3 regions of the Actinospica acidiphila genome follow, and region 1 is predicted to be linked to each of the others. Evidence: riboswitches for the same ligand, from Rfam matches in the RefSeq annotation. Region 1 holds a riboswitch; each other region holds the start of a gene.
The links. Region 1 has a riboswitch for cyclic di-AMP ahead of HXP48_RS08205 (M23 family metallopeptidase). Riboswitches for the same ligand answer to the same signal wherever they lie in the genome.

Region 1 (9,847 bases):
GTGTGTCCGCGGTGGTGATTGTAGGTGTGCAGCCATTGCGGGAACGCTTGGCGGCGCTCGGCTTCTGACCGGTAGGGGCGTGCGTAGGCCCACTCGTCCAGCAGGGTGCGGTTGAAGCGTTCGACCTTGCCGTTCGTCTGGGGCCGGTAGGGCCGGGTTCGCTTGTGGGCGATCCCGGTCGCTGCCAGGGCATCGCGCCAGTCGCGTGAGCGGTAGCAGGAGCCGTTGTCGGTCAGTACCCGTTCGACGGAGATCCCGGCCTGGGTGAAGAAGGTGTGGGCCCGCTGCCAGAAGGCGGTGGCGGTCTCCTTCTTCTCGTCCGCGTGGATCTCGCTGTAGGCGAGGCGGGAGTGGTCGTCGACGGCGGTGTGCAGGTAGCTGTAGCCGAGGTTGGGACGGCCGTGGACGGCGCGGGGCCGGGCGGGGTCGCGGTGCGCGGAGCTGTTGCGGCTGCCCTGAGCCCTGCCATGGACCTTGTGTCCGCCGCCGTCGGGGATGTTGCCCAGTTTCTTGATGTCGACGTGGACGAGTTCGCCGGGCCTGGCGCGTTCGTAGCGGCGCACCACGCGGCCGGTGGTCCGGTCGAGATGAAACAGGCGGGCCAGGCGGTAGCGGGTGAGCACGCGGTGCACGGTCGAGGGCACCAGGTGCAGGAAGTGCGCGATGCGGGCCGGTCCCCACCGGCGCAGCAGACGGACCTTGATGATCCGCCGCTCGGTACGGGTGGGAGTGCGGCCCGGGCTCGTGCGTGGGCGGCTGGAGCGGTCGGCCATGCCGGCTTCCCCCAGGCGGCGGTAGCGGTCGGCCCACCGCTGGGCGGTGGTGGGCGAGACCTGGAAGCGTTCGGCGGCCCGGCGCAGGGGCCAGCCGTCCTCGACCACGCAACGGGCCAGGCGCAGCCGTCCGGTCTCGGTCAGGGGTGCATTACGGTGGGGCACGAGGGCCTTTCTGGTTGGTGTAGACGTCGCAATCCACACCGAACCGGAAGGCCCTCACCCGTTCAAGATCCCTCGGCCGAGACCTGTCTCACCGTTCACAACCTCCCCGGACAGAACACCTAGACCGGCCCCGCCACCACGGCGACCGTCTTGCCCAGGGACACGCCCGACCCGTCGCGGCGCGGGTCGATCTCCGGGAGGTCCACCGCCGTGCCGTTCTTCTGCGCCGCGCGCGCCGGGACGGGGCCCGCCCAGGCCAAGGACAGGCAGTCCTCGCCCTTCAGGAACCGCTGGCAGCGCACGCCGCCGGTGGCCCGGCCCTTGCGCGGGTACTGGTCGAACGGGGTCGCCTTGGCCGTCGTCTGGACGGAGTCGTCCAGCGTGCCGCGCGAGCCCGCGACGGTGAACACCACCGCGTCCGCCGCCGGGTCGACCGCCGTGAAGCTGATGACCTTCGCGCCCTCGCCGAGCTTGATGCCCGTCATGCCGCCCGCCGGACGACCCTGAGGACGCACGATGGAGGCCGGGAAGCGCAGCAGCTGCGCGTCGTCGGTGATGAAGACGAGGTCCTCCTCGCCCGTGCGCAGTTCGGCCGCGCCGACGATCCGGTCGCCCTCCTTGAGGGTGATGACCTCCAGCTCCTCCTTGTTGGAGGGGTAGTCGGGCACCACGCGCTTGACCACGCCCTGCTGGGTGCCGATCGCCAGGCCCGGCGAGGACTCGTCGAGCGTGGTCAGACACACCACCTGTTCCTCGTCCTCCAGGGACACGAACTCCGCCAGCGGCGCGCCGCCCGACAGGTTCGGCACCGGCATCGACTCGGGCAGCTGGGGCAGGTCGATCACGTTGACCCGGAGCAGCCTGCCCGCCGACGTGACCACGCCGATCTCGCCGCGCGCGGTCGCCGGGACCGCCGAGACGATCACATCGTGCTTGACGCGCTTGCCGCCGGAGGCGTCGGCGAGCGGCCGGTCGTCGGCGGTGCGCGCCAGCAGACGCGTCGACGACAGGAGCACGCGGCACGGGGTGTCCGCCACCTGAAGCGGCACCGTGGCCGGGGCGCCGGCCGACTCCAGCAGCGTCGTGCGCCGGTCGTTGCCGAACTTCTTCGCCACCGACGCCAGTTCGGACGAGACGAGCTTGCGCAGCTCCGCGTCCGACTCCAGGATCCGGGTCAGCTCCTCGATCTCCGCGTTCAGCCGGTCCTTCTCGGCCTCCAGCTCGATCCGGTCGTACTTGGTGAGGCGGCGCAGCGGGGTGTCCAGGATGTACTGCGTCTGGACGTCGCTCAGCGAGAAGTGCTCGATGAGCCGCTGCTTGGCCTGCGCCGAGTTCTCGCTGGAGCGGATCAGGCGGATGACCTCGTCGATGTCGAGCAGGGCCGTGAGCAGACCCTCGACCAGGTGCAGCCGGTCGCGCTTCTTGCCGCGGCGGAACTCCGAGCGGCGGCGCACCACGGTGAAGCGGTGGTCGAGGTAGACCTCGAGCAGCTCCTTGAGGCCGAGGGTGAGGGGCTGGCCGTCCACCAGCGCCACGTTGTTGATGCCGAAGGACTCCTCCATCGGCGTCAGCTTGTAGAGCTGCTCCAGCACGGCCTCCGGCACGAAGCCGTTCTTGACCTCGATGACCAGGCGCAGGCCGTGCTCGCGGTCGGTGAGGTCCTTGACGTCGGCGATGCCCTGGAGCTTCTTGGAGCCCACCAGGTCCTTGATCTTGGCGATCACCTTCTCGGGGCCCACCGTGAACGGCAGCTCGGTGACGACCAGGCCCTTGCGGCGCGCCGTCACGTCCTCCACGGTCACCGTCGCGCGGATCTTGAACGTGCCGCGGCCGGTCTCGTACGCGTCCCGGATGCCGTTGAGGCCGACGATCCGGCCGCCCGTGGGCAGGTCGGGGCCCGGGACGTGCTTCATCAGGGCGTCGAGGTCGGCGTTCGGGTACCGGATCAGGTGGCGTGCGGCGGCGACGACCTCACGCAGGTTGTGCGGCGGCATGTTGGTCGCCATGCCGACGGCGATGCCCGAGGCGCCGTTCACCAGGAGGTTGGGGAACGCGGCGGGCAGGGCGACCGGTTCCTGCTCCTGACCGTCGTAGTTGGGCGCGAAGTCGACCGTGTCCTCGTCGATGGACTCGGTCATCAGGCTCGTGGCCTCGGCCATGCGGCACTCGGTGTACCGCATGGCGGCCGGCGGGTCGTCGTTGCCCAGCGAGCCGAAGTTGCCGTGGCCGTCCACCAGGGGCAGGCGCATGGAGAACGGCTGCGCCATGCGGACGAGGGCGTCGTAGATCGACGCGTCGCCGTGCGGGTGCAGCTTTCCCATCACCTCGCCCACCACGCGCGCGCACTTGACGTAACCGCGCTCGGGGCGCAGGCCCATCTCGTTCATCTGGTAGACGATGCGGCGGTGCACCGGCTTGAGACCGTCACGCGCGTCGGGCAGGGCGCGGGAGTAGATGACCGAGTACGCGTACTCGAGGAAGGAGCCCTGCATCTCGTCGACGACGTCGATGTCGAGGATCTTCTCCTCGTACGGGTCGTCGGGCGGCGGGGTCTTCGTGCTGCGGCGGGCCATCGCTGCCGGCTCCTTGCTGAAGCGTGGGACGGGATCTGACGCGGACCATTGTGGACCTTCGCACTGACAGGGCGGGACCAGGACCCGGGTCCTGCCGCCCGGTTCGGCACGGTACGGCGGCGCGAGCAGGCTACGCGGCTCCGTCGCCGCGCACGTCGCGGGGTCGCCCCACGGCCCGCGTCCACCCCTCCGCGCGCCTGCCCCGCGGACCGCCACCACCCCTCCGCGCGCCGGCACCGCAGATCGCGTCCACTCCTCGGCGAGGTCGCCCGCGGCCCCTCGCGCGCCTGCCTTGCGGACCGCGCCCAACCCCTCAGCGAGGTCGCCCCGCAGCCCCCCGCGCCTACCCCGCGGACCGCGCCCAACCCCGTCGGCGGGGTCACCCCGCAGACCGCATCCACCTCCCGGCCGGGTCACCCCGGGCCGGCACCGCCCCCGCGTGCGCACGGCTCGCCCCCTCCGCGGCTCACCCCGGCGCGCACCCCCACCCGCCCGCACCCCGACAGCGCACGACGGCGCACCCCAGGGAGCGACCCGGCGCACACCCCCCGTCACGCGCCGTGCGCTTCCCACACCTCCCGCACCCCTCACACCACCCGCCCCACCAGGTTCTCGCTCTCGGCGTAGCGGCCCGGTCCGGGAACTCCACCGGCTGTCCGCACGCTTGCATACAGTGGCAGGACCGGCAGAAACGGCGGTGTCGACGACGACCGCCTTCGCGATCGAAGGGACGTACATGCCCATGGGTCACACGGCCACAGCCCAGGCAGGCTCCGGGGGCCTGACAGCGACCGAACACCGCCTGGCCAACGGCCTGCGCGTGGTGCTCTCCGAGGACCACCTGACCCCGGTCGCGGCGGTGTGCCTCTGGTACGACGTGGGCTCACGGCACGAGGTCAAGGGCCGTACCGGCCTGGCTCACCTTTTCGAGCACCTGATGTTCCAGGGCTCCGCCCAGGTGAAGGGGAACGGCCACTTCGAACTGGTGCAGGGCGCCGGCGGCTCGCTCAACGGCACCACCAGCTTCGAGCGGACCAACTACTTCGAGACCATGCCCGCCCACCAGCTGGAGCTCGCCCTCTGGCTGGAGGCCGACCGCATGGGCTCCCTGCTGACCGCCCTGGACGAGGAGTCCATGGAGAACCAGCGGGACGTGGTGAAGAACGAGCGCCGTCAGCGCTACGACAACGTCCCCTACGGCACGGCGTTCGAGAAGCTGACCGCCCTCTCCTACCCGGAGGGCCACCCCTACCACCACACCCCGATCGGGTCGATGGCGGACCTGGACGCGGCGACCCTGGAGGACGCCCGCCAGTTCTTCCGCACGTACTACGCGCCGAACAACGCGGTGCTGTCCGTGGTCGGCGACATCGACCCCGAGCAGACGCTCGCCTGGATCGAGAAGTACTTCGGCTCCATCCCGTCGCACGACGGCAAGCCCGCCCCGCGCGACGGCTCGCTGCCCGACATCATCGGGGAGGAACTGCGCGAGGTCGTCGAGGAGGAGGTCCCCGCGCGGGCGCTGATGGCCGCCTACCGGCTCCCGGAGGACGGCACGCGCGCGAGCGACGCCGCGGACCTGGCGCTCACCGTCCTCGGCGGCGGCGAGTCCTCGCGGATTTACAACCGCCTGGTGCGCCGCGACCGTACGGCCGTCGCGGCCGGGTTCGGCCTGCTGCGGCTGGCCGGGGCGCCGTCCCTGGGCTGGCTGGACGTCAAGACGTCCGGCGACGTCGAGGTGCCGGTGATCGAGGCCGCCATCGACGAGGAGCTCGCCCGGTTCGCCGAGGAGGGCCCCACCGCCGAGGAGATGGAGCGCGCCCAGGCCCAGCTGGAGCGCGAGTGGCTCGACCGGCTCGGCACGGTCGCCGGCCGCGCCGACGAACTGTGCCGCTACGCCGTGCTGTTCGGCGACCCGCAGCTCGCCCTGACCGCCGTGAGCCGGGTCCTGGAGGTGACGGCCGAGGAGGTCCAGGAGGTCGCCAAGGCGCGCCTGCGGCCCGACAACCGCGCCGTGCTCGTCTACGAGCCCGTCGCCCCGGCGGCCGGTGACGCCGCCGACGACACCGAGGAAGCCGCCGCAGCCGGCGCCGACGAGAACGAGGAGGCGGCGAAGTGACCGAGCTCGCCACGATGGAGTTCCACCCCCGGCCGCAGGCGGGCGAGGCCAAGCCCTGGGCCTTCCCGGCCCCCGAGCGCGGCGCCCTCGACAACGGCCTGACGGTGCTGCGCTGCCACCGCCCCGGCCAGCAGGTCGTCGCCGTCGAGGTGGTCCTCGACGCGCCCCTGGACGCGGAGCCGGAGGGCCTGGACGGCGTGGCCACGATCATGGCCCGCGCCTTCTCCGAGGGCACCGACAAGCACTCCGCCGAGGAGTTCGCCGCTGAGCTGGAGCGCTGCGGCGCCACCCTCGACGCGCACGCCGACCACCCCGGCGTCCGCCTCAGCCTGGAGGTGCCCGCCTCGCGGCTCGCCAAGGGGCTCGGACTGGTCGCCGACGCCCTGCGCGCGCCCGCCTTTGCCGACAGCGAGATCGAGCGGCTGGTCCGCAACCGCCTCGACGAGATCCCGCACGAGCTGGCGAACCCGTCCCGCCGCGCCGCGAAGGAGCTCGCCAAGGAGCTGTTCCCGGCGAGCGCGCGCATGTCCCGTCCGCGCCAGGGCACCGAGGAGACCGTCGAGCGCATCGACTCCGCGGCCGTGCGCGGCTTCTACGAGAAGCACGTCCGCCCGGCCACGGCGACCGCCGTGGTGGTCGGCGACCTCACCGGCGTCGACCTGGACGCGCTGCTCGCCGACACCCTGGGCGCCTGGACGGGCTCCCAGGCGCAGCCGCGGCCCGTCCCGCCCGTGGTGGCGGACGACACCGGCCGCGTCGTCATCGTGGACCGGCCCGGCGCCGTGCAGACGCAGCTGCTGCTCGGCCGTACCGGCCCGGACCGCCATGACCGGGTGTGGCCCGCGCAGGTGCTCGGCACGTACTGCCTCGGCGGCACCCTGACCTCCCGTCTGGACCGCGTCCTGCGCGAGGAGAAGGGATACACCTACGGCGTACGGGCGTTCGGCCAGGTGCTGCGCTCGGCCCCCGACGGCACCGGCGCGTCGATGCTGGCCATCAGCGGCTCGGTCGACACCCCCAACACCGGCCCCGCGCTGGACGACCTGTGGACCGTGCTGCGCACGCTGGCCGCCGAGGGCCTCACCGACGACGAGCGTGACGTCGCCGTGCAGAACCTGGTGGGCGTGGCGCCGCTCAAGTACGAGACCGCCGCGGCCGTCGCGAGCACCCTGGCCGATCAGGTCGAGCAGCACCTGCCGGACCACTACCAGGCCGACCTGTACCGGCAGTTGGCGGCGACGGGCACCGTGGAGGCCACGGCGGCCGTCGTGAACGCCTTCCCGGTGGACCGTCTGGTGACCGTGCTCGTCGGTGACGCCGCGCAGATCAAGGCGCCCGTGGAGGCGCTGGGGATCGGCGAAGTCACCGTCGTCCCGGCCGAGTAGGGCCGACGACGGGACGCACGCGTGCGGGAGCCCCGGTGGACGGGTACGTCACCGGGGCTCCCTTATGCCCGAATTGGGGCGGAGGTTGCCCGTCTGCCCTGTGGGATGCGCTACAAAACCCGGGATCCGTTTGAGGATTGCGAGATGTCCCGCTTAGTTTCGTGCGGGCTGTTCGTCGGGCAGTGCGCCGCATCCGCGGCACCGGACAGTCATCGCCGAGTCCCCGTACGGCGCGAGCCAGGGGAGCCGGGGACCCACACGAAGTCCCTGGGGTGAATCGGACGCCCGCGCGTGTCGCGAGGGGGTCCGTAGGAGACCTTCCTGCTCCGAACCCGTCAGCTAACCCGGTAGGCGAGAGGGAAGGAAAGGACCAGCTTGTACATGGCGTTCACCCGCGCCACCGGGAAGCACCGTCGTCCCAGCCGCGTCCAGCGCGGCACCGCCCGCGCCGCGGGCGTCGCGGCCCTCGCGGGCACCGGCGTCGTCGGCTCCCTCGCGGCCCCCGCGCTCGCCGCCGAACCGGCCGCGGCACAGACCGGCCTCACCCCCGTCGTCACCCTCGGCGACGTGGTCGCCGACCGCGTCGACGCCCAGGCCGCCGCCCAGCACGAGGCCGCCCGCGTGGCGGCCCAGGAGGCCGCGCGCAAGGCCGCCGAGGAGGCGGCCCGGGAGCGCGCGGTGGAGGAGGCCGAGAAGGCCCGCGCCGAGAAGGAGCGCGCCGCGCGTGAGGCGGAGCGCAAGCGCCTCAACACCTTCGTCTCCCCGATCCCCGGCTCGTACGTGTCGACCGCGTACCAGAGCGGCGGCGCCATCTGGTCGTCCGGCAGCCACACCGGGATCGACTTCCACGCCGCGAGCGGCACCCCCGTCCAGTCCGTCGGCGTCGGCACGGTCGTCGAGGCCGGCTGGGGCGGCGCGTACGGCAACCAGGTCGTCATCAAGATGCACGACGGCACGTACACCCAGTACGCGCACCTGTCGTCCGTCTCCGTGTCGGCGGGGCAGGAGGTCACCGCCGGCCAGCAGATCGGCGTGTCCGGCGCCACCGGCAACGTCACCGGCGCCCACCTCCACTTCGAGGCGCGCATGTCCGCCGAGTACGGCTCCGACCTCGACCCGGTCTCCTACCTCCGGTCGCACGGCGTGAACATCTGAGGCGCGTCCTAACGCCTTCCGGGCCCCGGCTCCCACGAGCCGGGGCTTTCGCCGTTTTCGAACCCTTCCGCGCGGGCGCCGCCTGTCCAAAAATTATGTATGGATTCCGGTCCGCCGTCGGAAAATGTCGTCGATTGCAATAGAGTCACGAACGGACGTCAATCGTCGACGTTTCACGGGGATTAAGCCGGAGGTCGGTCATGCGTATTCCCGCGCACTCGGTGTGCACGGCGATCCGGGACGACATCGTCGCCGGTGTCTACGAGCGCGGGGGCCGGCTCACCGAGGAACTGCTCGCCCGTCGCTACGGCGTCTCCCGCGTCCCCGTCCGCGAGGCGCTGCGCACCCTGGAGGCCGAGGGGTTCGTGGTGACCCGTCGGCACGCGGGCGCGTGCGTGGCCGAACCCACCGAGCAGGAGGCCGCCGACCTGCTGGAGATGCGCCAGCTCCTGGAGCCCCTGGGCGCCTCCCGGGCGGCCCAGCGGCGCACCGACGCCCATCTCAAGGTGCTCCGCGGCCTGGTCAGGTTGGGACAGGAACGCGCACGTCAGGGCAGCAGCGACGACCTGCGCTCGCTGGGCGGCTGGTTCCATGAGACGCTCGCCCAGGCCTCCGGCAGCCCGGCTCTGACGTCGATGCTGACCCAGCTCAGGCACAAGATCGCCTGGATGTACGCGGTCGACGGGCCGCCCGACCCGGTCGCGTACTGGGCGGAGCACGGCGCGATCGTGGACGCCGTGGCGCGCGGCGACGGCGAGCGGGCGCGGTCGCTCACGGCGCTGCACACCGAGCAGGCGAACTCCGGACACCGGCTGCGGTTCGGCTCCGGCGCCGAGCGAGCCGTCCGCACGGACCGTGTGAGGAACTCGCAACATGCCGTAAACATGCCGAGTCTCCGCCATTAACACGGGTCCCGTATACAAAGAGGGCGCACATGGCGGGGGCTATTTCTGCTGCCCGGAAATGGGAAAGAGAAAGGCCCGCCCGGATCACCGGGCGGGCCTTTCCGTGTCGCACGGCCGTCGCGTGCGAATTCCGGTTCAGACGGTCTCGGGGAGTTCCTCGAGGCCCTCGGAGACCAGCTTCGCCAGACGGTCGAGGGCGGCGTCCGCGCCCTCGGCGTCGGAGGCGAGGACGATCTCCTCACCACCCTGGGCGCCGAGGCCCAGGACGGCCAGCATCGAGGCCGCGTTGACGGGGGTGCCCCCGGCCTTGGCGATCGTCACCGGGACGCCTGCGGCCGTGGCGGCCCGTACGAAGATGGAGGCGGGGCGGGCGTGGAGACCCTCGGCCCAGCCGACGTTGACGCGGCGCTCAGCCATGTGTTGCTGCCCTTCGCTGTTCAGGGTTGTCTAGACCAGTCTTCCATATCGTGGCGCGTGCCCGGAGCGGCGTCTGGGACGCCCCCGCGGGCCGCCGGGCCGCGGCCTCGGCCCGGCGGTCGTCCACCACAGACTGCCTCGCGCCGCCGCCGGACGCGAGCCGTACTCTGGGGCCCATGCAGACCTCGTCGGACCGCCACGAGTACCCCGCCCACTGGGAGGCCGACGTGGTGCTGCGCGACGGCGGCACCGCGCGCATCCGCCCCATCACCGCCGACGACGCGGAGCGCCTGGTCAGCTTCTACGAGCAGGTGTCCGACGAGTCGAAGTACTACCGCTTCTTCGCGCCCTACCC
Region 2 (9,847 bases), 2.1 Mb from region 1:
ACCGCCCCGACCCGCCCGAGCCCAGCCGGACCCCGGACCAGCAGCCCTCGGACCCGCCGCAGGACCCCGGGCCGACGTCCGAACCGACCCAGGCCGAGCCCTCCTCGTCCGCCCACCAGCCACCCGACACCCAGCTCGCCCAGCGGGAGCCCGCACCGCGGGCGGGGGCGCCGGCCTAGTGTCGGCGCGGCCCCGCCGCACGCTTCTCACCTGCTGATTTGCATCCGAGGGGCCGGGGTGCGTATGGTGGCAGATCGTTTGATCCTATTTGCCCGGCGCCACAACAGAGCGCGCCGTGTGGCGCGTACTCTCTCCCTTGCCGTGGTGGACCGCATTGAGGCGGTCGTAATTGCGAACTGCGAATCACGGAGTTGACGGGCGCGTGCCGAAGAGACTCCGGAAGGTTTCGCATTCGTATGCCCATCGCCAGTACTGATCACGTCGTCGTGCCCGAGAACACCGAGGACACCGACACCACCGCCGCCGAGACGGCGGCCCCCGAGATCACCTTCGCCTCCCTCGGTCTGCCCGAGGGCGTCGTGCGCAAGCTCGCGCAGAACGGCGTGACCACCCCCTTCCCGATCCAGGCCGCGACCATCCCGGACGCCCTGGCCGGCAAGGACATCCTCGGCCGCGGCCGCACCGGATCCGGCAAGACCCTCTCCTTCGGTCTGCCGACCCTGGCGCAGCTCGCCGGCGGCCGCACCGAGAAGCACAAGCCGCGCGCCGTCATCCTGACGCCGACCCGCGAGCTGGCCATGCAGGTGGCCGACGCCCTCCAGCCCTACGGCGACGTCCTCGGCCTCAAGATGAAGGTCGTCTGCGGCGGTACCTCCATGGGCAACCAGATCTACGCCCTCGAGCGCGGCGTCGACGTCCTCGTCGCCACCCCGGGACGGCTGCGCGACATCATCAACCGCGGCGCCTGCTCGCTGGAGAACGTGGAGATCGCGGTCCTCGACGAGGCCGACCAGATGTCCGACCTCGGCTTCATGCCCGAGGTGACGGAGCTGCTCGACCAGGTCCCGGCGGGCGGTCAGCGCATGCTCTTCTCCGCCACCATGGAGAACGAGATCAAGACCCTCGTCGACCGCTACCTCGACTCCCCGGTGTCGCACGAGGTGGACGCGGCGCAGGGCGCTGTGACGACCATGTCGCACCACATCCTCGTCGTGAAGCCCAAGGACAAGGCGCCGGTCACCGCGGCCATCGCCTCCCGCAAGGGCCGCACCATCATCTTCGTCCGCACCCAGCTCGGCGCCGACCGCGTCGCCGAGCAGCTGCGTGACGCGGGCGTGAAGGCCGACGCGCTGCACGGCGGCATGACCCAGGGCGCCCGCACCCGCACCCTCGCCGACTTCAAGGACGGCTACGTCAACGTCCTGGTCGCCACCGACGTCGCCGCCCGCGGCATCCACGTCGACGGCATCGACCTGGTGCTGAACGTCGACCCGGCCGGCGACCACAAGGACTACCTGCACCGCGCCGGCCGCACCGCGCGCGCCGGCCGCACCGGCACGGTCGTCTCCCTGTCGCTGCCGCACCAGCGGCGCCAGATCTTCCGCCTGATGGAAGACGCGGGCGTCGACGCCACACGCCACATCATCCAGGGCGGCGCGGCCTTCGACCCGGAGGTCGCCGAGATCACCGGCGCCCGGTCCATGACCGAGGTGCAGGCCGAGTCGGCCGGCAACGCCGCGCAGCAGGCCGAGCGCGAGGTCGCCCAGCTCACCAAGGAGCTGGAGCGTGCCCAGCGCCGCGCCACCGAGCTGCGTGAGGAGGCCGACCGGCTGCTGGCCCGCTCCGCGCGTGAGCGGGGCGAGGACCCGCAGGCCGTGATCGCCGAGGCGGCCGCCGTGGTGGCCGAGGCCGAGGTGACGCTGCCGGAGCAGCCGACCGCGCGGGACGTCGAGCGGACCGAGCGCCCGGCGGCCTCGGCCCCGTACGAGCGGCGTGAGCGGCGTGACGACCGGGACGACCGCGGCGGCTTCCGCCGGGACGACCGGGGCGACCGCGGTGACCGTGGCAACTTCCGCCGCGACGACCGTGGGGACCGCGGTGACCGTGGTGGGTTCCGCCGTGACGACCGTGGTGACCGTGGCGGCTTCAACCGTGACCGTGGTGACCGTGGCGGCTTCCGTCGCGACGACCGCCGTGACGACCGTGGCGGCCGTTCCTTCGAGCGCCGTGACGACCGCGGCGACCGCGGCGGGTTCCGCCGTGACGACCGTGGTGACCGTGGCGGCTTCAACCGTGACCGCGGTGACCGTGGCGGCTTCCGTCGCGACGACCGCCGTGACGACCGTGGCGGCCGTTCCTTCGACCGCCGTGACGACCGCGGCGACCGCGGTGGCCGTTCCTTCGAGCGCCGTGACGGCGGCGACCGCGGCGGCTTCCGCCGTGACGACCGTCCCGGCCACCGGGGCAGCGACCGCCCGTTCAACCGCGACCGTCAGGGCGACCGCCCGGGCTTCCGCTCCGGCGGCCACGACCGCCCCTACGGCCGTCGTGACGACCACCGCGGCGGCGGCTCGTTCCAGCGCCGCGAGGACAAGCCGCGCTGGAAGCGCAACGGCTGACACCGCCTCACCGGACCGACCGCCGAGGGCCCGCGCGACACCCGTCGCGCGGGCCCTCGCGCATGTGTGCCCCCTCCGGCCGCCACGCGCCTGCCGATACCCGATCGGCTCCCCGGCCACGTCCGGCTATGCTCGGGGAGGCAACATCGCCAAGGGCCCTTAGCTCAATTGGCAGAGCAGTGGACTTTTAATCCATTGGTTGTGGGTTCGAGTCCCACAGGGCCTACCTCCCGCCGGAGGGGAACCCCCCGACGCGGCGAACGGCGCTCGCACCGGCCAGGCCGGTACGAGCGCCGTTCGTGTTCTCCGGAAGGGGCGGCTCAGCGCGGGGACGGGCGCCGGACGTCGTCGCCCGGCCGCTCGTAGGGGTCGATGAGCTGCACGCCGATACCGCTGGTCACCAGGCCGGCCGCGATCAGCAGCCCGTCGGGCACGACGATGCCCGCGACCAGCATGCCCAGCCCCGCGATCAGCACCCACCAGGCGCTGGTCCGCCGGTACTCGCGCGGGCGGGTCGGGCGGCCGGCAGCGAGGGAACGGGCGAAACGGGGGTCCTCGTGCTCGAGTCGGGCCGCGAGATCGACCAGGCGGTCGTCGTCGGACTGGGGCACGGCTCCTCCTTCCCAGGGGGTGGCCGTCCGGTCACACCGTCGACGGCCGTCGCTCCGGACACCGGGACGTGCGCGAACCGCCGGCATGCCGTGAACTCGGGCCGATATCCAGGAGTTTGCCCGTCTGCCGAGGTCGTCACCCGCCCGGTACGGTGCCTCCAGCGTCTCCCGGGGCGCACGGCCCGAGCCATCCGTCGCGCCCCCCAACTCCAGGGGGGGACCGGCACGCACACGAGCGTGGGCAGGGGTCCGCACACGCCGGGAAAATGGGGACTGTCACCGATGGCGCCCGCCCGGTCATGGGCGGAGGCTGGACGGTGACGGCCCGCGCCGCGCCCCCGGCCGCGGGCCGTCGGGGCCTTGAGCATACGACGGCGAGGAGGCGGAACCGGGTGCCTCTGTTCTGGCGCATCTTCCTGCTGAACGCCGTCGTGCTGATCGTCGCCACCGCCCTGCTCCTCGGACCCGTCACCGTGTCCACGCCGGTGCTGCTCACCGAGGCCGCGGTGCTCACCGTGGGCCTGGCCGCCATGCTCGTGGCCAACGCGCTGCTGCTGCGCGTCGGACTCGCGCCGCTGCAGCGCCTCACCCGCGCCATGAACACCACGGACCTGCTCCGCCCGGGGCACCGGACCGCGGTCGACGGGCGCGGGGAGATCGCCGAGCTGATCACCACGTACAACACGATGCTGGACCGGCTGGAGGACGAGCGGGCCACCAGCAGCGCGCGGGCCCTGTCCGCGCAGGAGGCGGAGCGCCGCCGTATCGCCCGTGAGCTGCACGACGAGGTCGGCCAGTCGCTGACCGCCGTGCTGCTCCAGCTCAAGCGGGCCGCCGACCACGCCCCCGCCGAGCTCGGCGACGAGCTGCGCCAGGTGCAGGAGACCACCCGCGCCTCCCTGGAGGAGATCCGGCGGATCGCCCGCCGGCTGCGCCCCGGCGTGCTGGACGAGCTGGGCCTGGCCAGCGCGCTGAAGGCGCTCGCCACCGAGTTCGGCGGGCCCGGGCTGACCGTCCAGCACTGCCTCGATCCCGACCTGCCCGAGCTGGACCGGGAGTCGGAGCTGGTGCTCTACCGGGTCGCCCAGGAGGGCCTCACCAACGTCGTGCGGCACGCGGGGGCGCGCCGTGCCGAGCTGGCGTTGCGCCGCACGCCGGGCGGGGTCGAGCTGCGGGTCCGCGACGACGGCCGCGGCATCGCCGGAGCCGACGAGGGAGCCGGCATCCGCGGCATGCGGGAGCGGGCGCTGCTGGTGGGCGCCGAGCTGACCGTGGAGCCCCGGGCGGACGGCGGCGGCACCGAGCTGCGGCTCGCCGTGCCCGTGCCCGCGCGTTTCCCCGCGCACGTCCTCGTCCCCGTACGACCCGAGCGGAAGTCCGTTCCCTCGACCATCCCGGCCGTCGTGCGCCGCTCCGCGCCCGCGCACGCGCCGCCCCCGTGACCGACGCCCCCCGACCGGAAACGCCGAACCATGACAGACGCCTCCCCCACCCGCATCCTCCTCGCCGACGACCACGCGCTGGTCCGCCGAGGGGTCCGTCTCATCCTGGACGGCGAACCGGACCTGACCGTGGTGGCGGAGGCCGCCGACGGCGCCGAAGCCCTCGAACTGGCCCGGGAGCACCGCCCCGACCTGGCCATCCTCGACATCGCCATGCCGCGCCTGACCGGCCTGCAGGCGGCCCGTGAGCTCTCCCGCACCCTGCCGGAGACCCGGATCCTCGTGCTGACCATGTACGACAACGAGCAGTTCTTCTTCGAGGCGCTGGCCGCCGGAGCTTCCGGCTACGTCCTCAAGTCGGTCGCCGACCGCGACCTCGTGGAGGCCTGTCACGCCACCATGCGGGGCGAGCCCTTCCTCTACCCGGGGGCGGTCAACGCGCTCATCCACAATTACCTCGACCTCGCGCGGGAGGGCCGCTCCCTGCCCGCGAAGGCCATCACGGACCGCGAGGAGCAGATCCTCAAGCTCGTCGCCGAGGGCCACACCTCGCAGCAGATCGCGGACATGCTGGTGATCAGCCCCAAGACGGTGGAGCGGCACCGCGCCAACCTGCTCGCCAAGCTGGGCCTGAGGGACCGCCTTGAGCTCACCCGGTACGCCATCCGGGTCGGCCTGATCGAGCCCTGACCTCTGCCCCCGGCGGCACGGGTTGCCAGACTGGAGCCGGACCGCGCAGCGGTCCCGCCGCCGCCCGCACCCGGGAGAGCCCGCCGATGCCGTACCCGTACGTCCTGCTGTCCGCCGCCGTCTCCCTCGACGGCTACCTGGACGACACCGGCCCGGAGCGGCTGCTGCTGTCGAGCCCGGCCGACTTCGACCGGGTCGACGAGGTCCGGGCGTCGGTGGACGCCATCCTGGTCGGCGCGGGCACGATCCGCGCCGACAACCCCCGGCTGCTGGTCAACTCGCCCGAGCGGCGCGCCGCCCGGGTCGCCGACGGCCTGCCCGAGTACCCGCTGAAGGTCACGGTGAGCGGCTCCGGGGACCTGGACCCTGCGGCCCGCTTCTGGCACACCGGCGGCGAGAAGGTCCTCTACACCACCGGCAAGGGTGCCGAACGCGCCCGAGCCCTGGGCATCGCCGCCGACGTGGTGCCGCTCGGCGACACCGTGGAGTGGCGGCCGCTGCTGGAGCACCTGCACGACGTGCGCGGGGTGCGGCGGCTGATGGTGGAGGGCGGCGGGCGGATCCACACCCAGCTGACGACCGAAGGCCTCGCCGACGAGCTCCAGCTCGTCCTCGCCCCGCTGTTCGTCGGCGACCCGGACGCCCCCCGCCTGTTCGGCCCCGGCTCCTACCAGGGCGGGCGGCTGCGCCTGGTGGAGACCCGGCCCGTCGGCGACGTCGTCCTGACGCGCTACGAACCCACCGCGCCCGGCACCGGCGCGCTGCCGTCCGCCGCTGACCGTCACTGGCTCGCCCTCGCCTGCGACCTGGCCGGACAGTGCCCGCCCTCCGAGACCGCGTTCAGCGTCGGCGCGGTCGTGGTCGCCGCCGACGGGACCGAGCTGGCGCGGGGCCACTCCCGGGAGGGCGACGACCCGGTGGTGCACGCGGAGGAGGCCGCGCTCGCCAAGGCCGACCCCGCCGACCCGCGGCTGGCCGGCGCCACCGTCTACTCCAGCCTGGAGCCGTGCGCCCGCCGCGCGTCCCGTCCGGCACCCTGCGCGCGGCTGATCCTGGACGCGGGGGTGCGCCGGGTGGTCACGGCCTGGCGGGAGCCGGACACCTTCGTGACGGACGCCGACGGCAGCGCCGTCCTGGCGGACGGGGGCGCCACGGTGCTGGTGCTGCCGGAGTTCGAGCAGCGCGCGAAGGCGCCGAACGCGCACCTGCTGGGCGGCTGATCGCGCCCGCCGGGGAAGCGATGTGCATCGGACCCCGTGGATGCCGTACACTCGTGTTTACCGACGCGGGGTGGAGCAGCTCGGTAGCTCGCTGGGCTCATAACCCAGAGGTCGCAGGTTCAAATCCTGTCCCCGCTACTGAAGGCCGAGGGCCGGAATCCGAAAGGGTTCCGGCCCTCGGTGCTTTCCATGACGGCGCTCGTTGCCCGCCCCTTCACGCGTCCTCCACCTCGCCTTTCACGCACAGTGAGCGAACGGCGCCGCAGCGCATAACAACTGACGAACCGTCAGGTTCGGCCGGTCGTCCGAGGCGCAGTCAACTCGCCCGTTTTCGCCCGCTCGTGGCGCTTAAGTCCACGCGGAAATCGTTAACGATCAAGAGGAACGGCTTGGAATCCGGCCCCCGCGTCTATTAACGTTCGATAACGCAGCGCGGTCGTCCCAGCCGTCACAGAAGGCGGCTCCGTGCGCACGCGCCGAATCCCGCAAGGGAACCGGGGAACCACCACCATGGGGTGAATCGGGCGGATACCGCCGTGGGAACACGGTTCGTATACGCGCGTAGGAGACCTTCCCGCTCCGAACCCGTCAGCTAACCCGGTAGGCGAAGACGGAAGGAAAGGAGCGCGCCCACGTGGCGTCCAACCCGCCTGCCCCCGAGGCCCCGTTCAAGCCGAACGACACCTTCGCGTACGGCGCCCCCGGCGCCGAAGAGGGCCCCTTCGAGGAGTGGAACCCCACCGCGGAGTCCGTGCGGCCCGTGCGTGGCCGGCACCGCGTCGCCAAGCAGCGCGGAGGCGGACTCGCCCGCAGCTCCACCGTCCTCGGCGTCGGCGTCATAGCCGCCGTCGGCGCCGGCGGCATGGCCAGCGCCCAGACCGGCAAGCCGCCCGTCTCCATCTCCATCCCCGACCTTCCCCACGTGGGTTCCCTCATCTCCGACGAGGAAACGCCCAAGGGATCCAGCACCCCCCTCAGCGACATCGGCAGGATGGCCGCCGCCGACACCGGCGCCGAGGAGGGCGCGGACGCCGGCGAGGCGCTGCGCGCCCGCATCATGGCCCAGGTCGAGCAGCAGCAGGGCCAGGCGCAGAGCAAGGCGGAGGCCGCCGCCCTCGCCGCCGCCGAGAAGGAGGCCGCCGAGGCCGCCGCCAAGGCGGAGAAGGAGGCCAAGGAGAAGGCCGAGGCCGCCAAGAAGAAGGCGGAGGAGGAGGCCGCGAAGAAGGCCGAGGCCGAGCGCCTCGCCGAGCTGGCCAAGCAGTACGCGCTGCCGACCTCCTCGTACACCATCACCTCGACCTTCGGTCAGGCCGGCGCCTACTGGTCCTCCGGCTACCACACCGGCCTCGACTTCGCCGCGCCCACCGGCACCCTGATCAAGGCGGTCCACACCGGCACGATCACCTCCGCCGGCTGGGACGGCTCGTACGGCTACAAGACCGTGCTCACCCTCGACGACGGCACCGAGGTCTGGTACGCCCACCAGTCGTCGATCAACGTCAGCGTCGGCCAGAAGGTCGCCACCGGCGACGTGATCGGCCGCGTCGGCGCGACCGGCAACGTCACCGGCGCCCACCTCCACCTCGAGGTCCACACCGGCTCCGGCGGCGTCGACCCGGCGGCCTGGCTGGCCGGCAAGGGCCTCAGCATCTGAACCACCGGCGGCCGGCTCCCGGCCGCCGACGCCGTGAACGCCGGCAGCCCCGACGACGACCCCCCGACGTCAGGGCTGCCGGTTCCGCGTGTCCGGGGCCTTCTCAGCGCCGGTAGGGGTTCTCCCCGTACGCCGGATACGGCGGCTGCCCCTGCGGCGGCCACACCGCCGGGACCGGCCCGTACGCCCAGCCCGCGCCGTACGGCACCCGGGGCGCCGTGAGGCGGGCCGCGTGCTCCAGCGCCGGGCGGGCCGCCTGGCGCCGGTGCCACAGCTCCAGCAGCAGCTCCCGCTCCCGCGTCACGAAGTCCGCCCCCGCCTTCCCCGCACGGCCCCGGTGCCGCAGGAACGCCAGCTGCGTCGCGTACACCTCGTACTGGGAGACCGCCCGCGCCGCCGGCCTGCCCCCGTGCTCGCGGGCGAACTTACGGGCGAGGCGCCGCGCCCGCATCGAGCCCAGCGCGAACGGCTCCGACGGGCGCAGCCAGCCCGCCACCGCGTACGCGGGCAGCTCCGTGCGCACGGTCCGCAGCTCCCGCTGCCGCGTCCACACCACGAGCCAGGTCAGCAGCCCGAACGTCGGGACCATGAACGCCCCGTACACCGCGATGAAGCCGAACTGGCCGAGCGTGGCGGAGCCGTTCCACAGGGCGTGCATGCCCATCGCGAGGAGCAGCCCGGCGAGGGGGAGGAGGACGCGCCGCACCCGCTGGCGGTCGGCGGCCAGCGCGGCCGCGCCGAACCCGATGCCGGTGAGCACGGTGAACAGGGGGTGCGCGAAGGGCGACATGACGACGCGCACGAAGAAGGTCGCCGCGGTGACCGAGGCGATGCCGCTGCCGCCGGTGAGCTGGTCGGTGCCGAAGGCGTTGCCCAGGTAGAGGACGTTCTCGGTGAACGCGAAACCGGTCGCGGTGAACCCGGCCGCCACCACGCCGTCGAGGATCCCGTGGAAGTCGCGTCTGCGGAACAGGAAGAGCAGCAGCACCGCCGCCGCCTTCGCCGTCTCCTCCACGACCGGCGCTATGACCGTCGCGCCCAGGGTGTCGGCGCCGGCCGGGTCGGCGGTGGTCGTCGCTATCCACCGGGTGGCGAAGCTGTTCGCCACGATCGCGATGAGCGCCGCCGCGCACGCGCCCCAGGCGAAGGCGAACAGCAGGTTCCGCCAGGGGCCCGGCTCCACCCGGCCCAGCCAGCGGAACGCCGCCAGCAGCAGCGGGACCGGCAGCACGGCCAGCCCCAGACCGACGAGGAAGCCCTGCGTGCCCGTCTGCTCCCGCACCAGCGCGAGGATCACCAGACCGGACAGGGCCAGCAGCGTGACCATCGCTCCGTAGCGGACCGCCGGGCGCTGCCACCAGTGCGGGTGCCGCAGCGTGCTGCCGGGAGCTGCGCCGGGGTGCGGCGGGTACGGAGGGCTGCTGGCCACGGGATCGACCCTAACGAGGAAGGGGCAGGGCTGCGTGCCGGCGCGGGGCCCCGGGGGAGGTCAGACGGTGTCCCCGTCCGGGCGGCCGGCGCGGTCGTCGTGCGGTACGCGGCGGAAGAGCAGGTCGTTCACCACATGACCCTTGTCCAGCCCCTGCCGCTCGAAACGGGTGAGCGGCCGGAACGCGGGACGCGGCGCGAAACCGCCGTCCTCCCGGGTGTT
Region 3 (9,847 bases), 1.0 Mb from region 1:
CGGGCGTACGCCCGAGGAGATCGTGGCGCTGCCGGTCGCCGACGGCTGGCAGGGCGAGCTGCACGCGGCCTGGTGCCGGGCGGCGGTGCGGCAGCGGGACGCGGCATGGTCGCGCGCGCTGCTCGGGGAGCCGTCCGCGCCGGAGGCGGGCGGCCCGGGGGCGGTGTCCCTGGCCGAGCGCGCCCGGCTGCTGGCCACCCTGGACGCCGGCGAACGGGCGGCGTGGGTGGCCGGGTTCATCGAGACGCACGGCCTGTCCGAGGCGTTCCAGCTGCTCGGGGTGTGTGCGGTGCCCTGGGCCCCGCCGCTCGGGCGGGCCGTGGTCGACGCGCTCAACATCGCGCGGGACGCAGGGAGTTATCCATGGAGTTTCAGCGGAGTCATGGGCCTGGCCGAGCGCTGCCTCGACCCGTCCGAGGCGAGCCGTCTGGACGCGCTGCTGGCGATACCGGACGAGCCGGAGGACGCGGCGCCCGGCGCCGCGAGCTACTGGTCGGAGGCGTTCCAGCGCCTGGTGACCACGTTGCGGCTGCGCGGCGCGATGCTGGCGGAGCTGGCTCCGGAGGAACCGGCGCCCTGACCGGCCCGGCCGGTCCCGTCACGCCCACGCTCACCACCGAAGCCGTGCGGGGCGGACCCGCGCAGGCCGACGGACACCCTCGGCGCCGGCGGCCGGAGACGGGCATCCCGCCGCCCGCCGTCGCAAGGGCGGCTGCCACGGCTCCCGTGTCGCGAGCACCGGAAGCACAGGCCCCGACGGCCCTCGCGACGTCGGCACACGCTGTCCTGGCCGCGCCGACATCGGACGCCGGCACCTCATCGGCACTCTGCGCGCCCGCCTCGGACGCCCCGGCATCCTCTCGGGAAATGCGGACGCCCGCGACTGCCACCACACCGGCGCTCACAACGGCCGCATCCGCCCCGGCGGCACGCCACCCGCTCCCCGCGGCGACCCCGCGCCTACGCCTCCGCGGGCTGGCGGACGTTCGCCCGCACCCAGTCCACGATGGACGCCGTGGTGGCGCCCGGCGTGAAGATCTCCGCGACGCCCTTCTCCTTCAGCGGGGGGATGTCCGCCTCCGGGATGATGCCGCCGCCGAAGACGAGGATGTCCTCCGCGTCCCGCTCCTTCAGCAGCTCGATGACCTTCGCGAACAGCGTGTTGTGCGCGCCCGAGAGGATGGACAGGCCGATCGCGTCGGCGTCCTCCTGGATCGCGGTGTCGACGATCTGCTCGGGGGTCTGGTGGAGCCCGGTGTAGATCACCTCCATACCGGCGTCGCGCAGGGCCCGCGCGATGACCTTGGCCCCGCGATCGTGGCCGTCGAGCCCCGGCTTGGCCACCACCACGCGGATCGGACCGGCTGCCACACCCATCACTGCCTCCATGAAGCGACTACATCCATCCGTATCGACCAGTACCGCACACATCGCACGGATTCCCCGGCCGGAACCGGCCGCAGAAGTGAACGAACGTTATCTCCAGCATCCCGCAACCGGCAGTTTCACGGTGCACAGGGAGGGGGAAATCACACGGTGGGACACGTCCGTCGCGCAGCGTTCCCGGGCCCGGCCCCGAGGCCGAGTGCTCGTGCGACACAGGGACAACAGTGGGAACATGCGCATAAGGGATGCGCCTCGAGGTCGACCCACCACCGCGCACCGTCCGCGCTTCACCGGCGCGCACCGTCGACCGCACTCGGAGCGCCATTCCACGAGGGCACACGGGGGACGAGGCTGTCCCCTCGCGTGCCGACAGGAGGTCGGCCATGAAGGTCACCCAGGCAGCTCTTCCGTTCCTGCCCCTCTGCCGGCGTCTGCTGCCGGCCCGGCTGGCGGATCTCTCCGTGGGCCTGCTGAAGGCCACCGCCCTGGAGCTGGCGATCCTGGCGGGCCATGTCCTCCTCTATCCCGCCGGCATCATCCAGGAGCGGCGCGGCCCCGACCGTTCGGCGCTGACCGCCCCGGAGGGGACGGCGCAGCTGCCGACGGAGGCCAAGCCGCCGGTCGTGCTGCTGCACGGCTTCATCGACAACCGCTCGGTCTTCGTCCTGCTGCGCCGCAGCCTGGCCCAGCACGGCCGGCAGCAGATCGAGTCGCTCAACTACTCCCCGCTGACGTGCGACATCCGCACGGCGGCCGAGCTGCTCGGCCGGCACGTCGAGCAGGTCTGCGAGCGCACGGGCAGCGAGCGGGTGGACGTGGTCGGGCACAGCCTCGGCGGGCTGATCGCGCGGTACTACGTGCAGCGGCTGGGCGGTGACCGGAGGGTGCGGACGCTGGTCACGCTCGGCACCCCGCACTCCGGCACGCGCGTGGCGCCGCTGGCCAACGCCCATCCGATCGTGCGGCAGATGCGTCCCGGCTCCCCGGTGCTGGAGGAGCTGGCCCGGCCCGCGCCCGGGTGCCGTACGCACTTCGTGGCGTTCTGGAGCGACCTCGACCACATCATGGATCCGCTGGAGAACGCGTGCGTCGAGCACCCGGACCTGAAGGCGGTCAACGTGCGGGTGAGCGGGGTGGGGCACCTGGCGCTGCCGGTGCACCCGGCGGTGGCGACGGGCATCCGGGAGGCGCTGGACACGGCGCATCCGGGTGAACCGTCGGGCGGACGGGCGAACGGTCTCACGGTGGCCTGAGGCGCTGGGGGCGCACGACACGCCCGCGCCTCTCCCTCCCACGGAGCGATCTTCCGCGTCCAGAAGCGAACAACAACGGTCAGCGACAGCCGACTTGTCGACGCCCATGCGTCCCAATTTCGAACACAAGTCGAACGTAGAGCCAAGACCGCGCCCACCGGCCACCGAAACCCGACCGAATGCCCGTTTCCTGCGGGCGCGAAACCTGTGGAAGATTGTCGCGCCCGCATACCGCCGGGTACAGTCGCCGCACTGCTCTGGCAGCCCCTGTTGTCGAGGCGAAAGAGAAGTTGGTGAACGACCGTCACCCGTCGGGGACCATGACCCCGGCTCCGGCCTCCGATGCCGCCTCGGCGCCCTACGCGTCGTACGGCAGCCAGGAGGTCCCGTACGGGGACGTCACCTCCTACGCCGGCTACGACGCCACCTACTACGGCACCGGTGAGCACATCGCCGGCACCTTCGCCGCCGACCCCCTCTTCGGGAGCATGCCGGGCGAGGACCCCGCGCAGGCCGCCTGGACCACGGGCCAGTGGACGGCCGGCGCGCAGGACACCGGGCACTACGACGCCTACGCGTTCCAGCAGGCCGCGTACGACACCGGCGGCCACGACGCGACCGCCTGGACCACCGGGCAGCAGCCGATGGCGGTGATCCCCCAGCAGGGCGGATCCCCGGAGACCGGCCAGTGGGACGCGAACGCGTGGCTCCAGCCCGACCAGGCCGAGCAGCCCGCGGACCCGACCCAGCAGTGGGACTGGGGCACGCAGACCTTCGACAGCGGCGTCTACGACGCCACCCAGTGGAACTCCGACGGCGGCGCGACGCCCGCACCGGAAGCGCAGTACGGCGGAGAGCCGTACGAGCAGGAGAACCTCGCGGCGCACGAGGACTTCGCTCAGGAGTCCTACGACCAGGGCGCGCCCGACCAGCCGTACGCGGAGGACGACTACCGCGGCGAGCCCGGTCCGGACGAACCCGGGGCCGGTGAACCGGCCGACACCGGCGAACTCCCCGCCGTCTCCCTCCTCGACGAGCAGGAGGAGGTCGCCCCCGCACCGCGCGCCGCCTCACGCTCCGGGTCCCGCTCCCGCCGCCGCACCCCGCCCAAGCGCTCCGCGCTGCTGACCGTGGCCGTGCCCTCGGCGTGCGTGATGGGAGTCGCCGGCATCGCCGCCGCCTCGGTGGGCGACCTGTCCGAGGAGGGCGGCCAGGAGGCGCGGACGACCGCCGCGGACGCCCAGCCCGTCCAGCCGTCCGCCGTCAACGTCAAGCTGGACACCCAGCTCGAGGGTGTCGCCGCCGGCGCCGACGACTTCGCCGACCGGGCCAGCCGCGCCCAGGGCCGCATCGACCTCAAGGCCCAGCAGGAGCTCGAGCGCAAGCGGGCGGCCGAGGAGGCGGCCCGCAAGGAGCGGCTCCGCCCGAAGTTCGCGCTCCCGGTGGCGCAGCACGGACTCAGCGCCTACTACGGCCAGTCCGGCATCAACTGGATGTCCCTCCACACCGGCATCGACTTCCCCGTCTCGTACGGCACGCCCGTGCTGGCGGCGACCGACGGCACGGTGCGCACGCAGTACAACTCCGCCTACGGCAACATGCTGATCGTGACGGCGAAGGACGGCACGGAGACCTGGTACTGCCACCTCTCCAGCTACCAGGTGCCCTCCGGCGCGACCGTCAAGGCCGGCGACCAGGTCGCGTTCTCCGGGAACTCCGGCAACTCGACCGGCCCGCACCTGCACTTCGAGGTCCGCCCCGGCGGCGGCTCGTCGATCGACCCGCTCGCCTGGTTCCGCAGCCACGGCATCGAACCGACGTAGGGCCTGCCGGGCCGGAGCGGACTCCGGCCCCGCGACGGGCCACCGCCCGGTCGGCTAGAGCTTCTCCACCGGCGCGTACCGCAGCAGCAGGCGCTTGGGCTTCTCGTCGCCGAAGTCGATCGTCGCCTCGGCGTTCGCCCCCGTGCCCTTCACCGCGACGACCGTGCCCAGACCGAACTGGTCGTGCGTGACCCGGTCCCCGACGGCCAGCGACACCACGGGCTTCTCCGAGGTGCGCCGGGTGGCGAAGCCGGAGGCGCCCGACGCGGACGAGCGGGAGCGGGAGGACGACAGCGACGCGGCCACCCCGGACACCGGGCCGTTGGCCACGGGGCCGCTCGCCCCGGTCCGCTTCCACTCCAGGTGCGTGGCCGGGATCTCCTCCAGGAAACGCGACGGCGGGTTGTACGACGGCTGACCCCAGGCGCTGCGCATCACCGACCGGGTGAGGTAGAGCCGCTCGCGGGCCCGCGTGATGCCGACGTAGGCCAGGCGGCGCTCCTCCTCCAGCTCCTTGGTCTGGCCGAGGGCGCGCATGTGCGGGAAGACGCCGTCCTCCATGCCGGTGAGGAAGACGACCGGGAACTCCAGGCCCTTGGCGGTGTGCAGGGTCATCAGCGTGATGACGCCGTCGCCGTCCTCCTCGTCGGGGATCTGGTCGGAGTCGGCGACCAGCGCGACCTGCTCGAGGAAGTCGGCCAGCGTGCCCGTCTCGCCCTCGCCGCGCTCCTGCTCGAACTCCAGGGCGACGGCCGCGAGTTCCTGGAGGTTCTCGATGCGGGTCTCGTCCTGCGGATCGGTGGAGGCCTGCAACTCGGCGAGGTAGCCGGTGCGTTCGAGGATGGCCTCCAGCACCGTCGCCGGTCCGGCGCCCGACTCGACGACCGTGCGGAGGTCCTCCATCAGCGTGTTGAACCGCTTGACGGCGTTCGCCGACCGGGCGGCCATGCCGTACGCCTCGTCGACGCGGCGCAGCGCCTGCGGGAAGCTGATCTTCTCCCGCTGGGCGAGCGCGTCGATCATGGCCTCGGCGCGGTCGCCGATGCCGCGCTTGGGGACGTTGAGGATGCGGCGCAGCGGCACCGAGTCCTCCGGGTTGGCCAGCACCCGCAGGTAGGCCAGGACGTCCCGGACCTCCTTGCGCTCGTAGAAGCGCACGCCGCCGACGACCTTGTAGGGCAGGCCGACGCGGATGAAGATCTCCTCGAAGACACGGGACTGGGCGTTGGTGCGGTAGAAGACGGCGACGTCGCCGGCCTTGGCCTCGCCCGCGTCCGTGAGGCGGTCTATCTCGTCGGCGACGAACTGCGCCTCGTCGTGCTCGGTGTCCGCGACGTACCCCGTGATGCGGGCGCCCTCGCCCGCGTTGGTCCACAGGTTCTTCGGGCGGCGGGACTCGTTGCGCTCGATGACGGCGTTGGCGGCGGACAGGATCGTCTGCGTGGAGCGGTAGTTCTGCTCCAGCAGGATGGTCGTCGCGTCCGGGTAGTCCTCCTCGAACTGGAGGATGTTGCGGATCGTCGCGCCGCGGAAGGCGTAGATGGACTGGTCGGCGTCGCCCACCACGCACAGCTCGGCGGGCGGCACCTCGGCCTCCGGCGGGACGTCGACGGGGTGCTCGGAGGCGCCCCCGACCAGCTCGCGCACCAGGGCGTACTGGGCGTGGTTGGTGTCCTGGTACTCGTCGACCAGGACGTGCCGGAAGCGGCGGCGGTAGTGCTCGGCGACGTCGGGGAAGGCGCGGAGCAGGTTGACCGTCGTCATGATCAGGTCGTCGAAGTCCAGCGCGTTCGCCTCGCGCAGGCGGGACTGGTAGAGCGCGTAGGCCTGGGCGAGGGTCTTCTCGAAGCCGTCGGTGGCCTGGGCGGCGAAGTCCTCCTCGTCGATCAGCTCGTTCTTCAGGTTGCTGATCTTGGCGCTGAAGGACTTCGGCGGGAAGCGCTTGGGGTCGAGGTCCAGGTCACGGCAGACCAGGGCCATCAGACGCTTGGAGTCGGCGGCGTCGTAGATCGAGAAGGACGACGTGAAGCCGAGCTTCTTGGACTCGCGGCGCAGGATGCGGACGCACGCGCTGTGGAAGGTCATCACCCACATCGCGTTCGCCCGGGGGCCGACGAGCTGCTCGACGCGCTCCCTCATCTCGCCCGCGGCCTTGTTGGTGAAGGTGATCGCGAGGATCTGGCCCGGGTGCACGCCCCGCTCGGCGAGCAGGTGGGCGATGCGGTGGGTGAGCACGCGGGTCTTGCCGGACCCGGCTCCGGCGACGATGAGCAGCGGGGAGCCGGAGTGCACGACCGCGGCGCGCTGGTTGTCGTTCAGCCCCTCCAGCAGCGCGGCGGAGTCGATCACCGGGCGCGGGGCGCCGTCCCGGTAGTAGGAGTCCCGCTCCGGGGGCACGTCGAACTTCCCGCCGAACAGGTCGTCCGGCAGGGGCTCCGGGGCGTGCTCGTCCTCGGGCGGCGGCGGGGGCTCGTCCGCCGGGCCGCGCTGGGCCTGGAGGTCCGCCAGGAAGCTGTCGTCAAAGAGGCTGCTCATCGCTCTCCGAGTCTAGGGCGCTCCACCGACAACCCGGGCCCGCCCCGGAAACATCCCCCGTCCCCTCCCCGGGGCGCCGCGGCGGGCACCCTCCACGGTCGGCGCCTCACCGTGCGTGACATCCACAAGAAGGTCACGAAAATGTATCGGGCATATCACCCATCAACCTTCACAAGGGCCACACCAGTTGGCTACCGTGCCGTCCGGGCCGCTCGTCCCCCGCCGGCGAACCTCGCCGGGCCGCGCGGCCCCCGCCGAGTCCGTCACTGTCCGCCAGGGCAGCCGGAGCCGGGGACCCACCGAGACTTGGGGTGAATCGGCCCACTCTTCGGAGAGGCCGTAGGGCAACCCTTCCACCCGCCCGAACCCGACAGCTAACCCGGTAGGCGGAGCACCGGAAGGAGTCGCCTCCCTTGGCGTCGCACCGCAAGTCGCGCACCCCCGGCACGCGCGTGGCAGGCATACGCACCCCGGCCCTCGCCACGGCCGCGCTCACCTCTGTGGCCCTGCTCTCCCAGACGGCCAACGCCTCCCCCGGCGAGGACCGGCCGAGCCTGGAGGAGGTGGAGAAGAAGGTCGGCGACCTCTACCGCCAGGCCGAGTCGGCGACCGAGAAGTACAACGCGGCCAAGGAGAAGACCACCAAGCAGCGCAAGCGCGTCGACACCCTCCTCGACGACGTGGCGAAGCGCACACAGAAGCTGAACGACGCGCGCTCGGAGCTGGGCTCCTACGCCGCCGCCCAGTACCGCACCGGCGCGGGCATGCCGGACACCGCGACGTTCCTGCTCGCGGAGACCCCGCAGGACATCTTCGACCAGCGTCAGGTGCTGGACCGGATGACCGGCCGCCAGAAGGCGGCGGTGGACGACTACGTCACCCAGCAGACCGAGACGATGAAGAAGCGGCAGGAGGCCACCGAGAGCCTCCGCACGCTCACCGAGACGCAGGGCGACCTGAAGACGGCCAAGGCCACCGTCCAGAAGAAGCTCGCCGACGCGCGCGAACTGCTGTCGAAGCTGACCGCGGAGGAGAAGGCGCGGCTCGCCGCGATCGAGAAGCGCAAGCAGGAGGAGGCAGCCCGCAAGGCGGCGGAGCTGGCCCGTCAGCAGGCGGAGCAGGAGCAGGCCCGCGAGGAGGCCGCGCAGCAGGGCGGCGGCGCCTCGGAGGGCTCCGGGTCCACCGGCTCGGCCGAGACCCCGCCGGCCGACTCGTCGTACGGCACCAAGGCGGAGAAGGCCCTCGCCTTCGCCCGCGCGCAGATCGGCAAGCCGTACGTCTGGGGCGCGACCGGACCCGGCTCCTACGACTGCTCGGGGCTGACCCAGGCCGCCTGGAAGGCCGCCGGCGTCTCCCTCCCGCGCACCACGTACGACCAGGTGAACGCGGGCACCACCGTCCCGGTGTCCCAGGCGCAACCCGGTGACCTGGTCTTCTTCTACGACGACGTCACCCACGTGGGCATCTACATCGGCAACGGCATGATGATCCACGCCCCGAAGCCGGGCACGTACGTCCGCGAGGAGTCGATCTACTACGACGGCGACTCCGCGATCCACAGCATCGTCCGCCCGGCCTGACGGGCCTCTCGACGCGCGGAAACGGAAACCGCCGACCGGGCCGGTGACGGCTCGGTCGGCGGTTTCCGTGTCCACGGCGGCGCCCGGTGTTCCGGGACGAGGGGCTCAGGTCCAGAGGACCGCGATGAAGATGTTGGCCACGGTCAGCAGGCCGACCAGGCCGAAGACGCCCTTGTCCACCTTCTCCTCGTCCCGCTTCACGTAGACCAGGCCGAGGATCACGATCAGCAGCGCCAGCTTCACGCCGATCTTGACGTGGTCGACGGAGTAATCCTGGGCCTCGTTGAGACCCACGAGGGCGACGCCGGTGACCAGCATCGTCAGCGCGCCGTGCAGCATCGCGGGGACGAAGCGGGCGGTGCCCGCGCCCATCGCCTTCATCTGGGTGAGGAAGCCGCCGAGCAGCGACGCGATGCCGATGATGTGCAGACCGACGAAGATGTGGAGGAGTACGTCCATGAGGCCGGAGCCTAGCCAGGGGTGTCCCGTAGCATTCCGCCGCCCTCGCCTTTCCCGCCTTCACCACATCGGTCATCACCCTGAGTGAGAACGAAGCGCCCTGCGCGGCTCAACGGTCACTTACGGTCATCCGGTGCTCCGGGGGCGACAGTTCCGCACAACCCGTATCCCGCGCCGCGCGGCCGGGCCTAGCGTCCTGCCCCAGGTGACCGGCTCCGCATCGCCGCTCGGTCAGGAGCGGCGGCCGGACACCACCGCCGAGGAAAGGCTCCGGCGGCGGACGGCTCCCCTGTCACCCCGCCGCCGGACCGCCGGACCGTCGTCCGGCCCCGGCGGGCGTCGACGGGAAGGACGGCTTCGAGGGTGGCAGCGCACCGCAGGTCACGGCAGCGCCCGGTGGGCGGCACCACGGCCCGTGCGGCCGTCACCCTCGTCCTGGCGGGAGCGGCCACGACGGCCGGTTCGGGCGGAGCGGCCCACGCGGCTCCGCGGCCGGCTCCGGCGGGCGCCGAGGTGGACCGCCTGTACCGCGAGGCCGAGGTCGCCACCGAGAAGTACAACGGTGCCGAGGAGAAGGCGGATTCGGCGCGGGAGCGGCTGCGCGACCTCCAGGACGAGACGGCCCGCGCCCAGGCGCGGCTGAACAAGGCCCGCGAGGCCCTGGGGACGGTCGCGGCGGCGCAGTACCGCGACGGGGGCCTCGACCCCGCCCTGCGTCTGATGCTGTCCGACGACCCCGACGCCTACCTCGACGGCGCTGCCCTCACCGAACGCGCCGGGAGCCGCCACCACGCCGAACTGGGCCGGGTGC

Region 2: another riboswitch for cyclic di-AMP. It lies ahead of HXP48_RS35915 (M23 family metallopeptidase); the one in region 1 lies ahead of HXP48_RS08205 (M23 family metallopeptidase).
Region 3: another riboswitch for cyclic di-AMP. It lies ahead of HXP48_RS12800 (C40 family peptidase); the one in region 1 lies ahead of HXP48_RS08205 (M23 family metallopeptidase).

The regions. Positions count from the first base shown of each region.
Region 1 is NZ_JABZEM010000002.1:1,897,036-1,906,882, reverse strand. Features, by position in the region: gene HXP48_RS08225 (IS481 family transposase) at 1-938, opposite strand, end outside; gene HXP48_RS08220 (DNA gyrase/topoisomerase IV subunit A) at 1,058-3,511, opposite strand; gene HXP48_RS08215 (M16 family metallopeptidase) at 4,248-5,630, shown strand; gene HXP48_RS08210 (M16 family metallopeptidase) at 5,627-7,015, shown strand; cyclic di-AMP (ydaO/yuaA leader) riboswitch at 7,219-7,384, shown strand; gene HXP48_RS08205 (M23 family metallopeptidase) at 7,397-8,170, shown strand; gene HXP48_RS08200 (GntR family transcriptional regulator) at 8,371-9,075, shown strand; gene HXP48_RS08195 (HPr family phosphocarrier protein) at 9,211-9,492, opposite strand; gene HXP48_RS08190 (bifunctional acetate--CoA ligase family protein/GNAT family N-acetyltransferase) at 9,669-9,847, shown strand, end outside.
Region 2 is NZ_JABZEM010000002.1:3,958,574-3,968,420, forward strand. Features, by position in the region: gene HXP48_RS17695 (hypothetical protein) at 1-179, shown strand, start outside; gene HXP48_RS17700 (DEAD/DEAH box helicase) at 417-2,579, shown strand; tRNA gene HXP48_RS17705 (tRNA-Lys) at 2,733-2,805, shown strand; gene HXP48_RS17710 (DUF3040 domain-containing protein) at 2,900-3,190, opposite strand; gene HXP48_RS17715 (HAMP domain-containing sensor histidine kinase) at 3,583-4,632, shown strand; gene HXP48_RS17720 (response regulator) at 4,663-5,322, shown strand; gene HXP48_RS17725 (dihydrofolate reductase family protein) at 5,409-6,542, shown strand; tRNA gene HXP48_RS17730 (tRNA-Met) at 6,607-6,680, shown strand; cyclic di-AMP (ydaO/yuaA leader) riboswitch at 7,007-7,164, shown strand; gene HXP48_RS35915 (M23 family metallopeptidase) at 7,177-8,196, shown strand; gene HXP48_RS17740 (PrsW family intramembrane metalloprotease) at 8,300-9,625, opposite strand; gene trmB (tRNA (guanosine(46)-N7)-methyltransferase TrmB) at 9,686-9,847, opposite strand, start outside.
Region 3 is NZ_JABZEM010000002.1:2,936,988-2,946,834, forward strand. Features, by position in the region: gene HXP48_RS12775 (DUF5691 domain-containing protein) at 1-580, shown strand, start outside; gene HXP48_RS12780 (cobalamin B12-binding domain-containing protein) at 961-1,377, opposite strand; gene HXP48_RS12785 (esterase/lipase family protein) at 1,770-2,639, shown strand; gene HXP48_RS35855 (peptidoglycan DD-metalloendopeptidase family protein) at 2,933-4,462, shown strand; gene pcrA (DNA helicase PcrA) at 4,517-6,997, opposite strand; cyclic di-AMP (ydaO/yuaA leader) riboswitch at 7,250-7,386, shown strand; gene HXP48_RS12800 (C40 family peptidase) at 7,411-8,577, shown strand; gene HXP48_RS12805 (hypothetical protein) at 8,683-9,036, opposite strand; gene HXP48_RS35860 (C40 family peptidase) at 9,400-9,847, shown strand, end outside.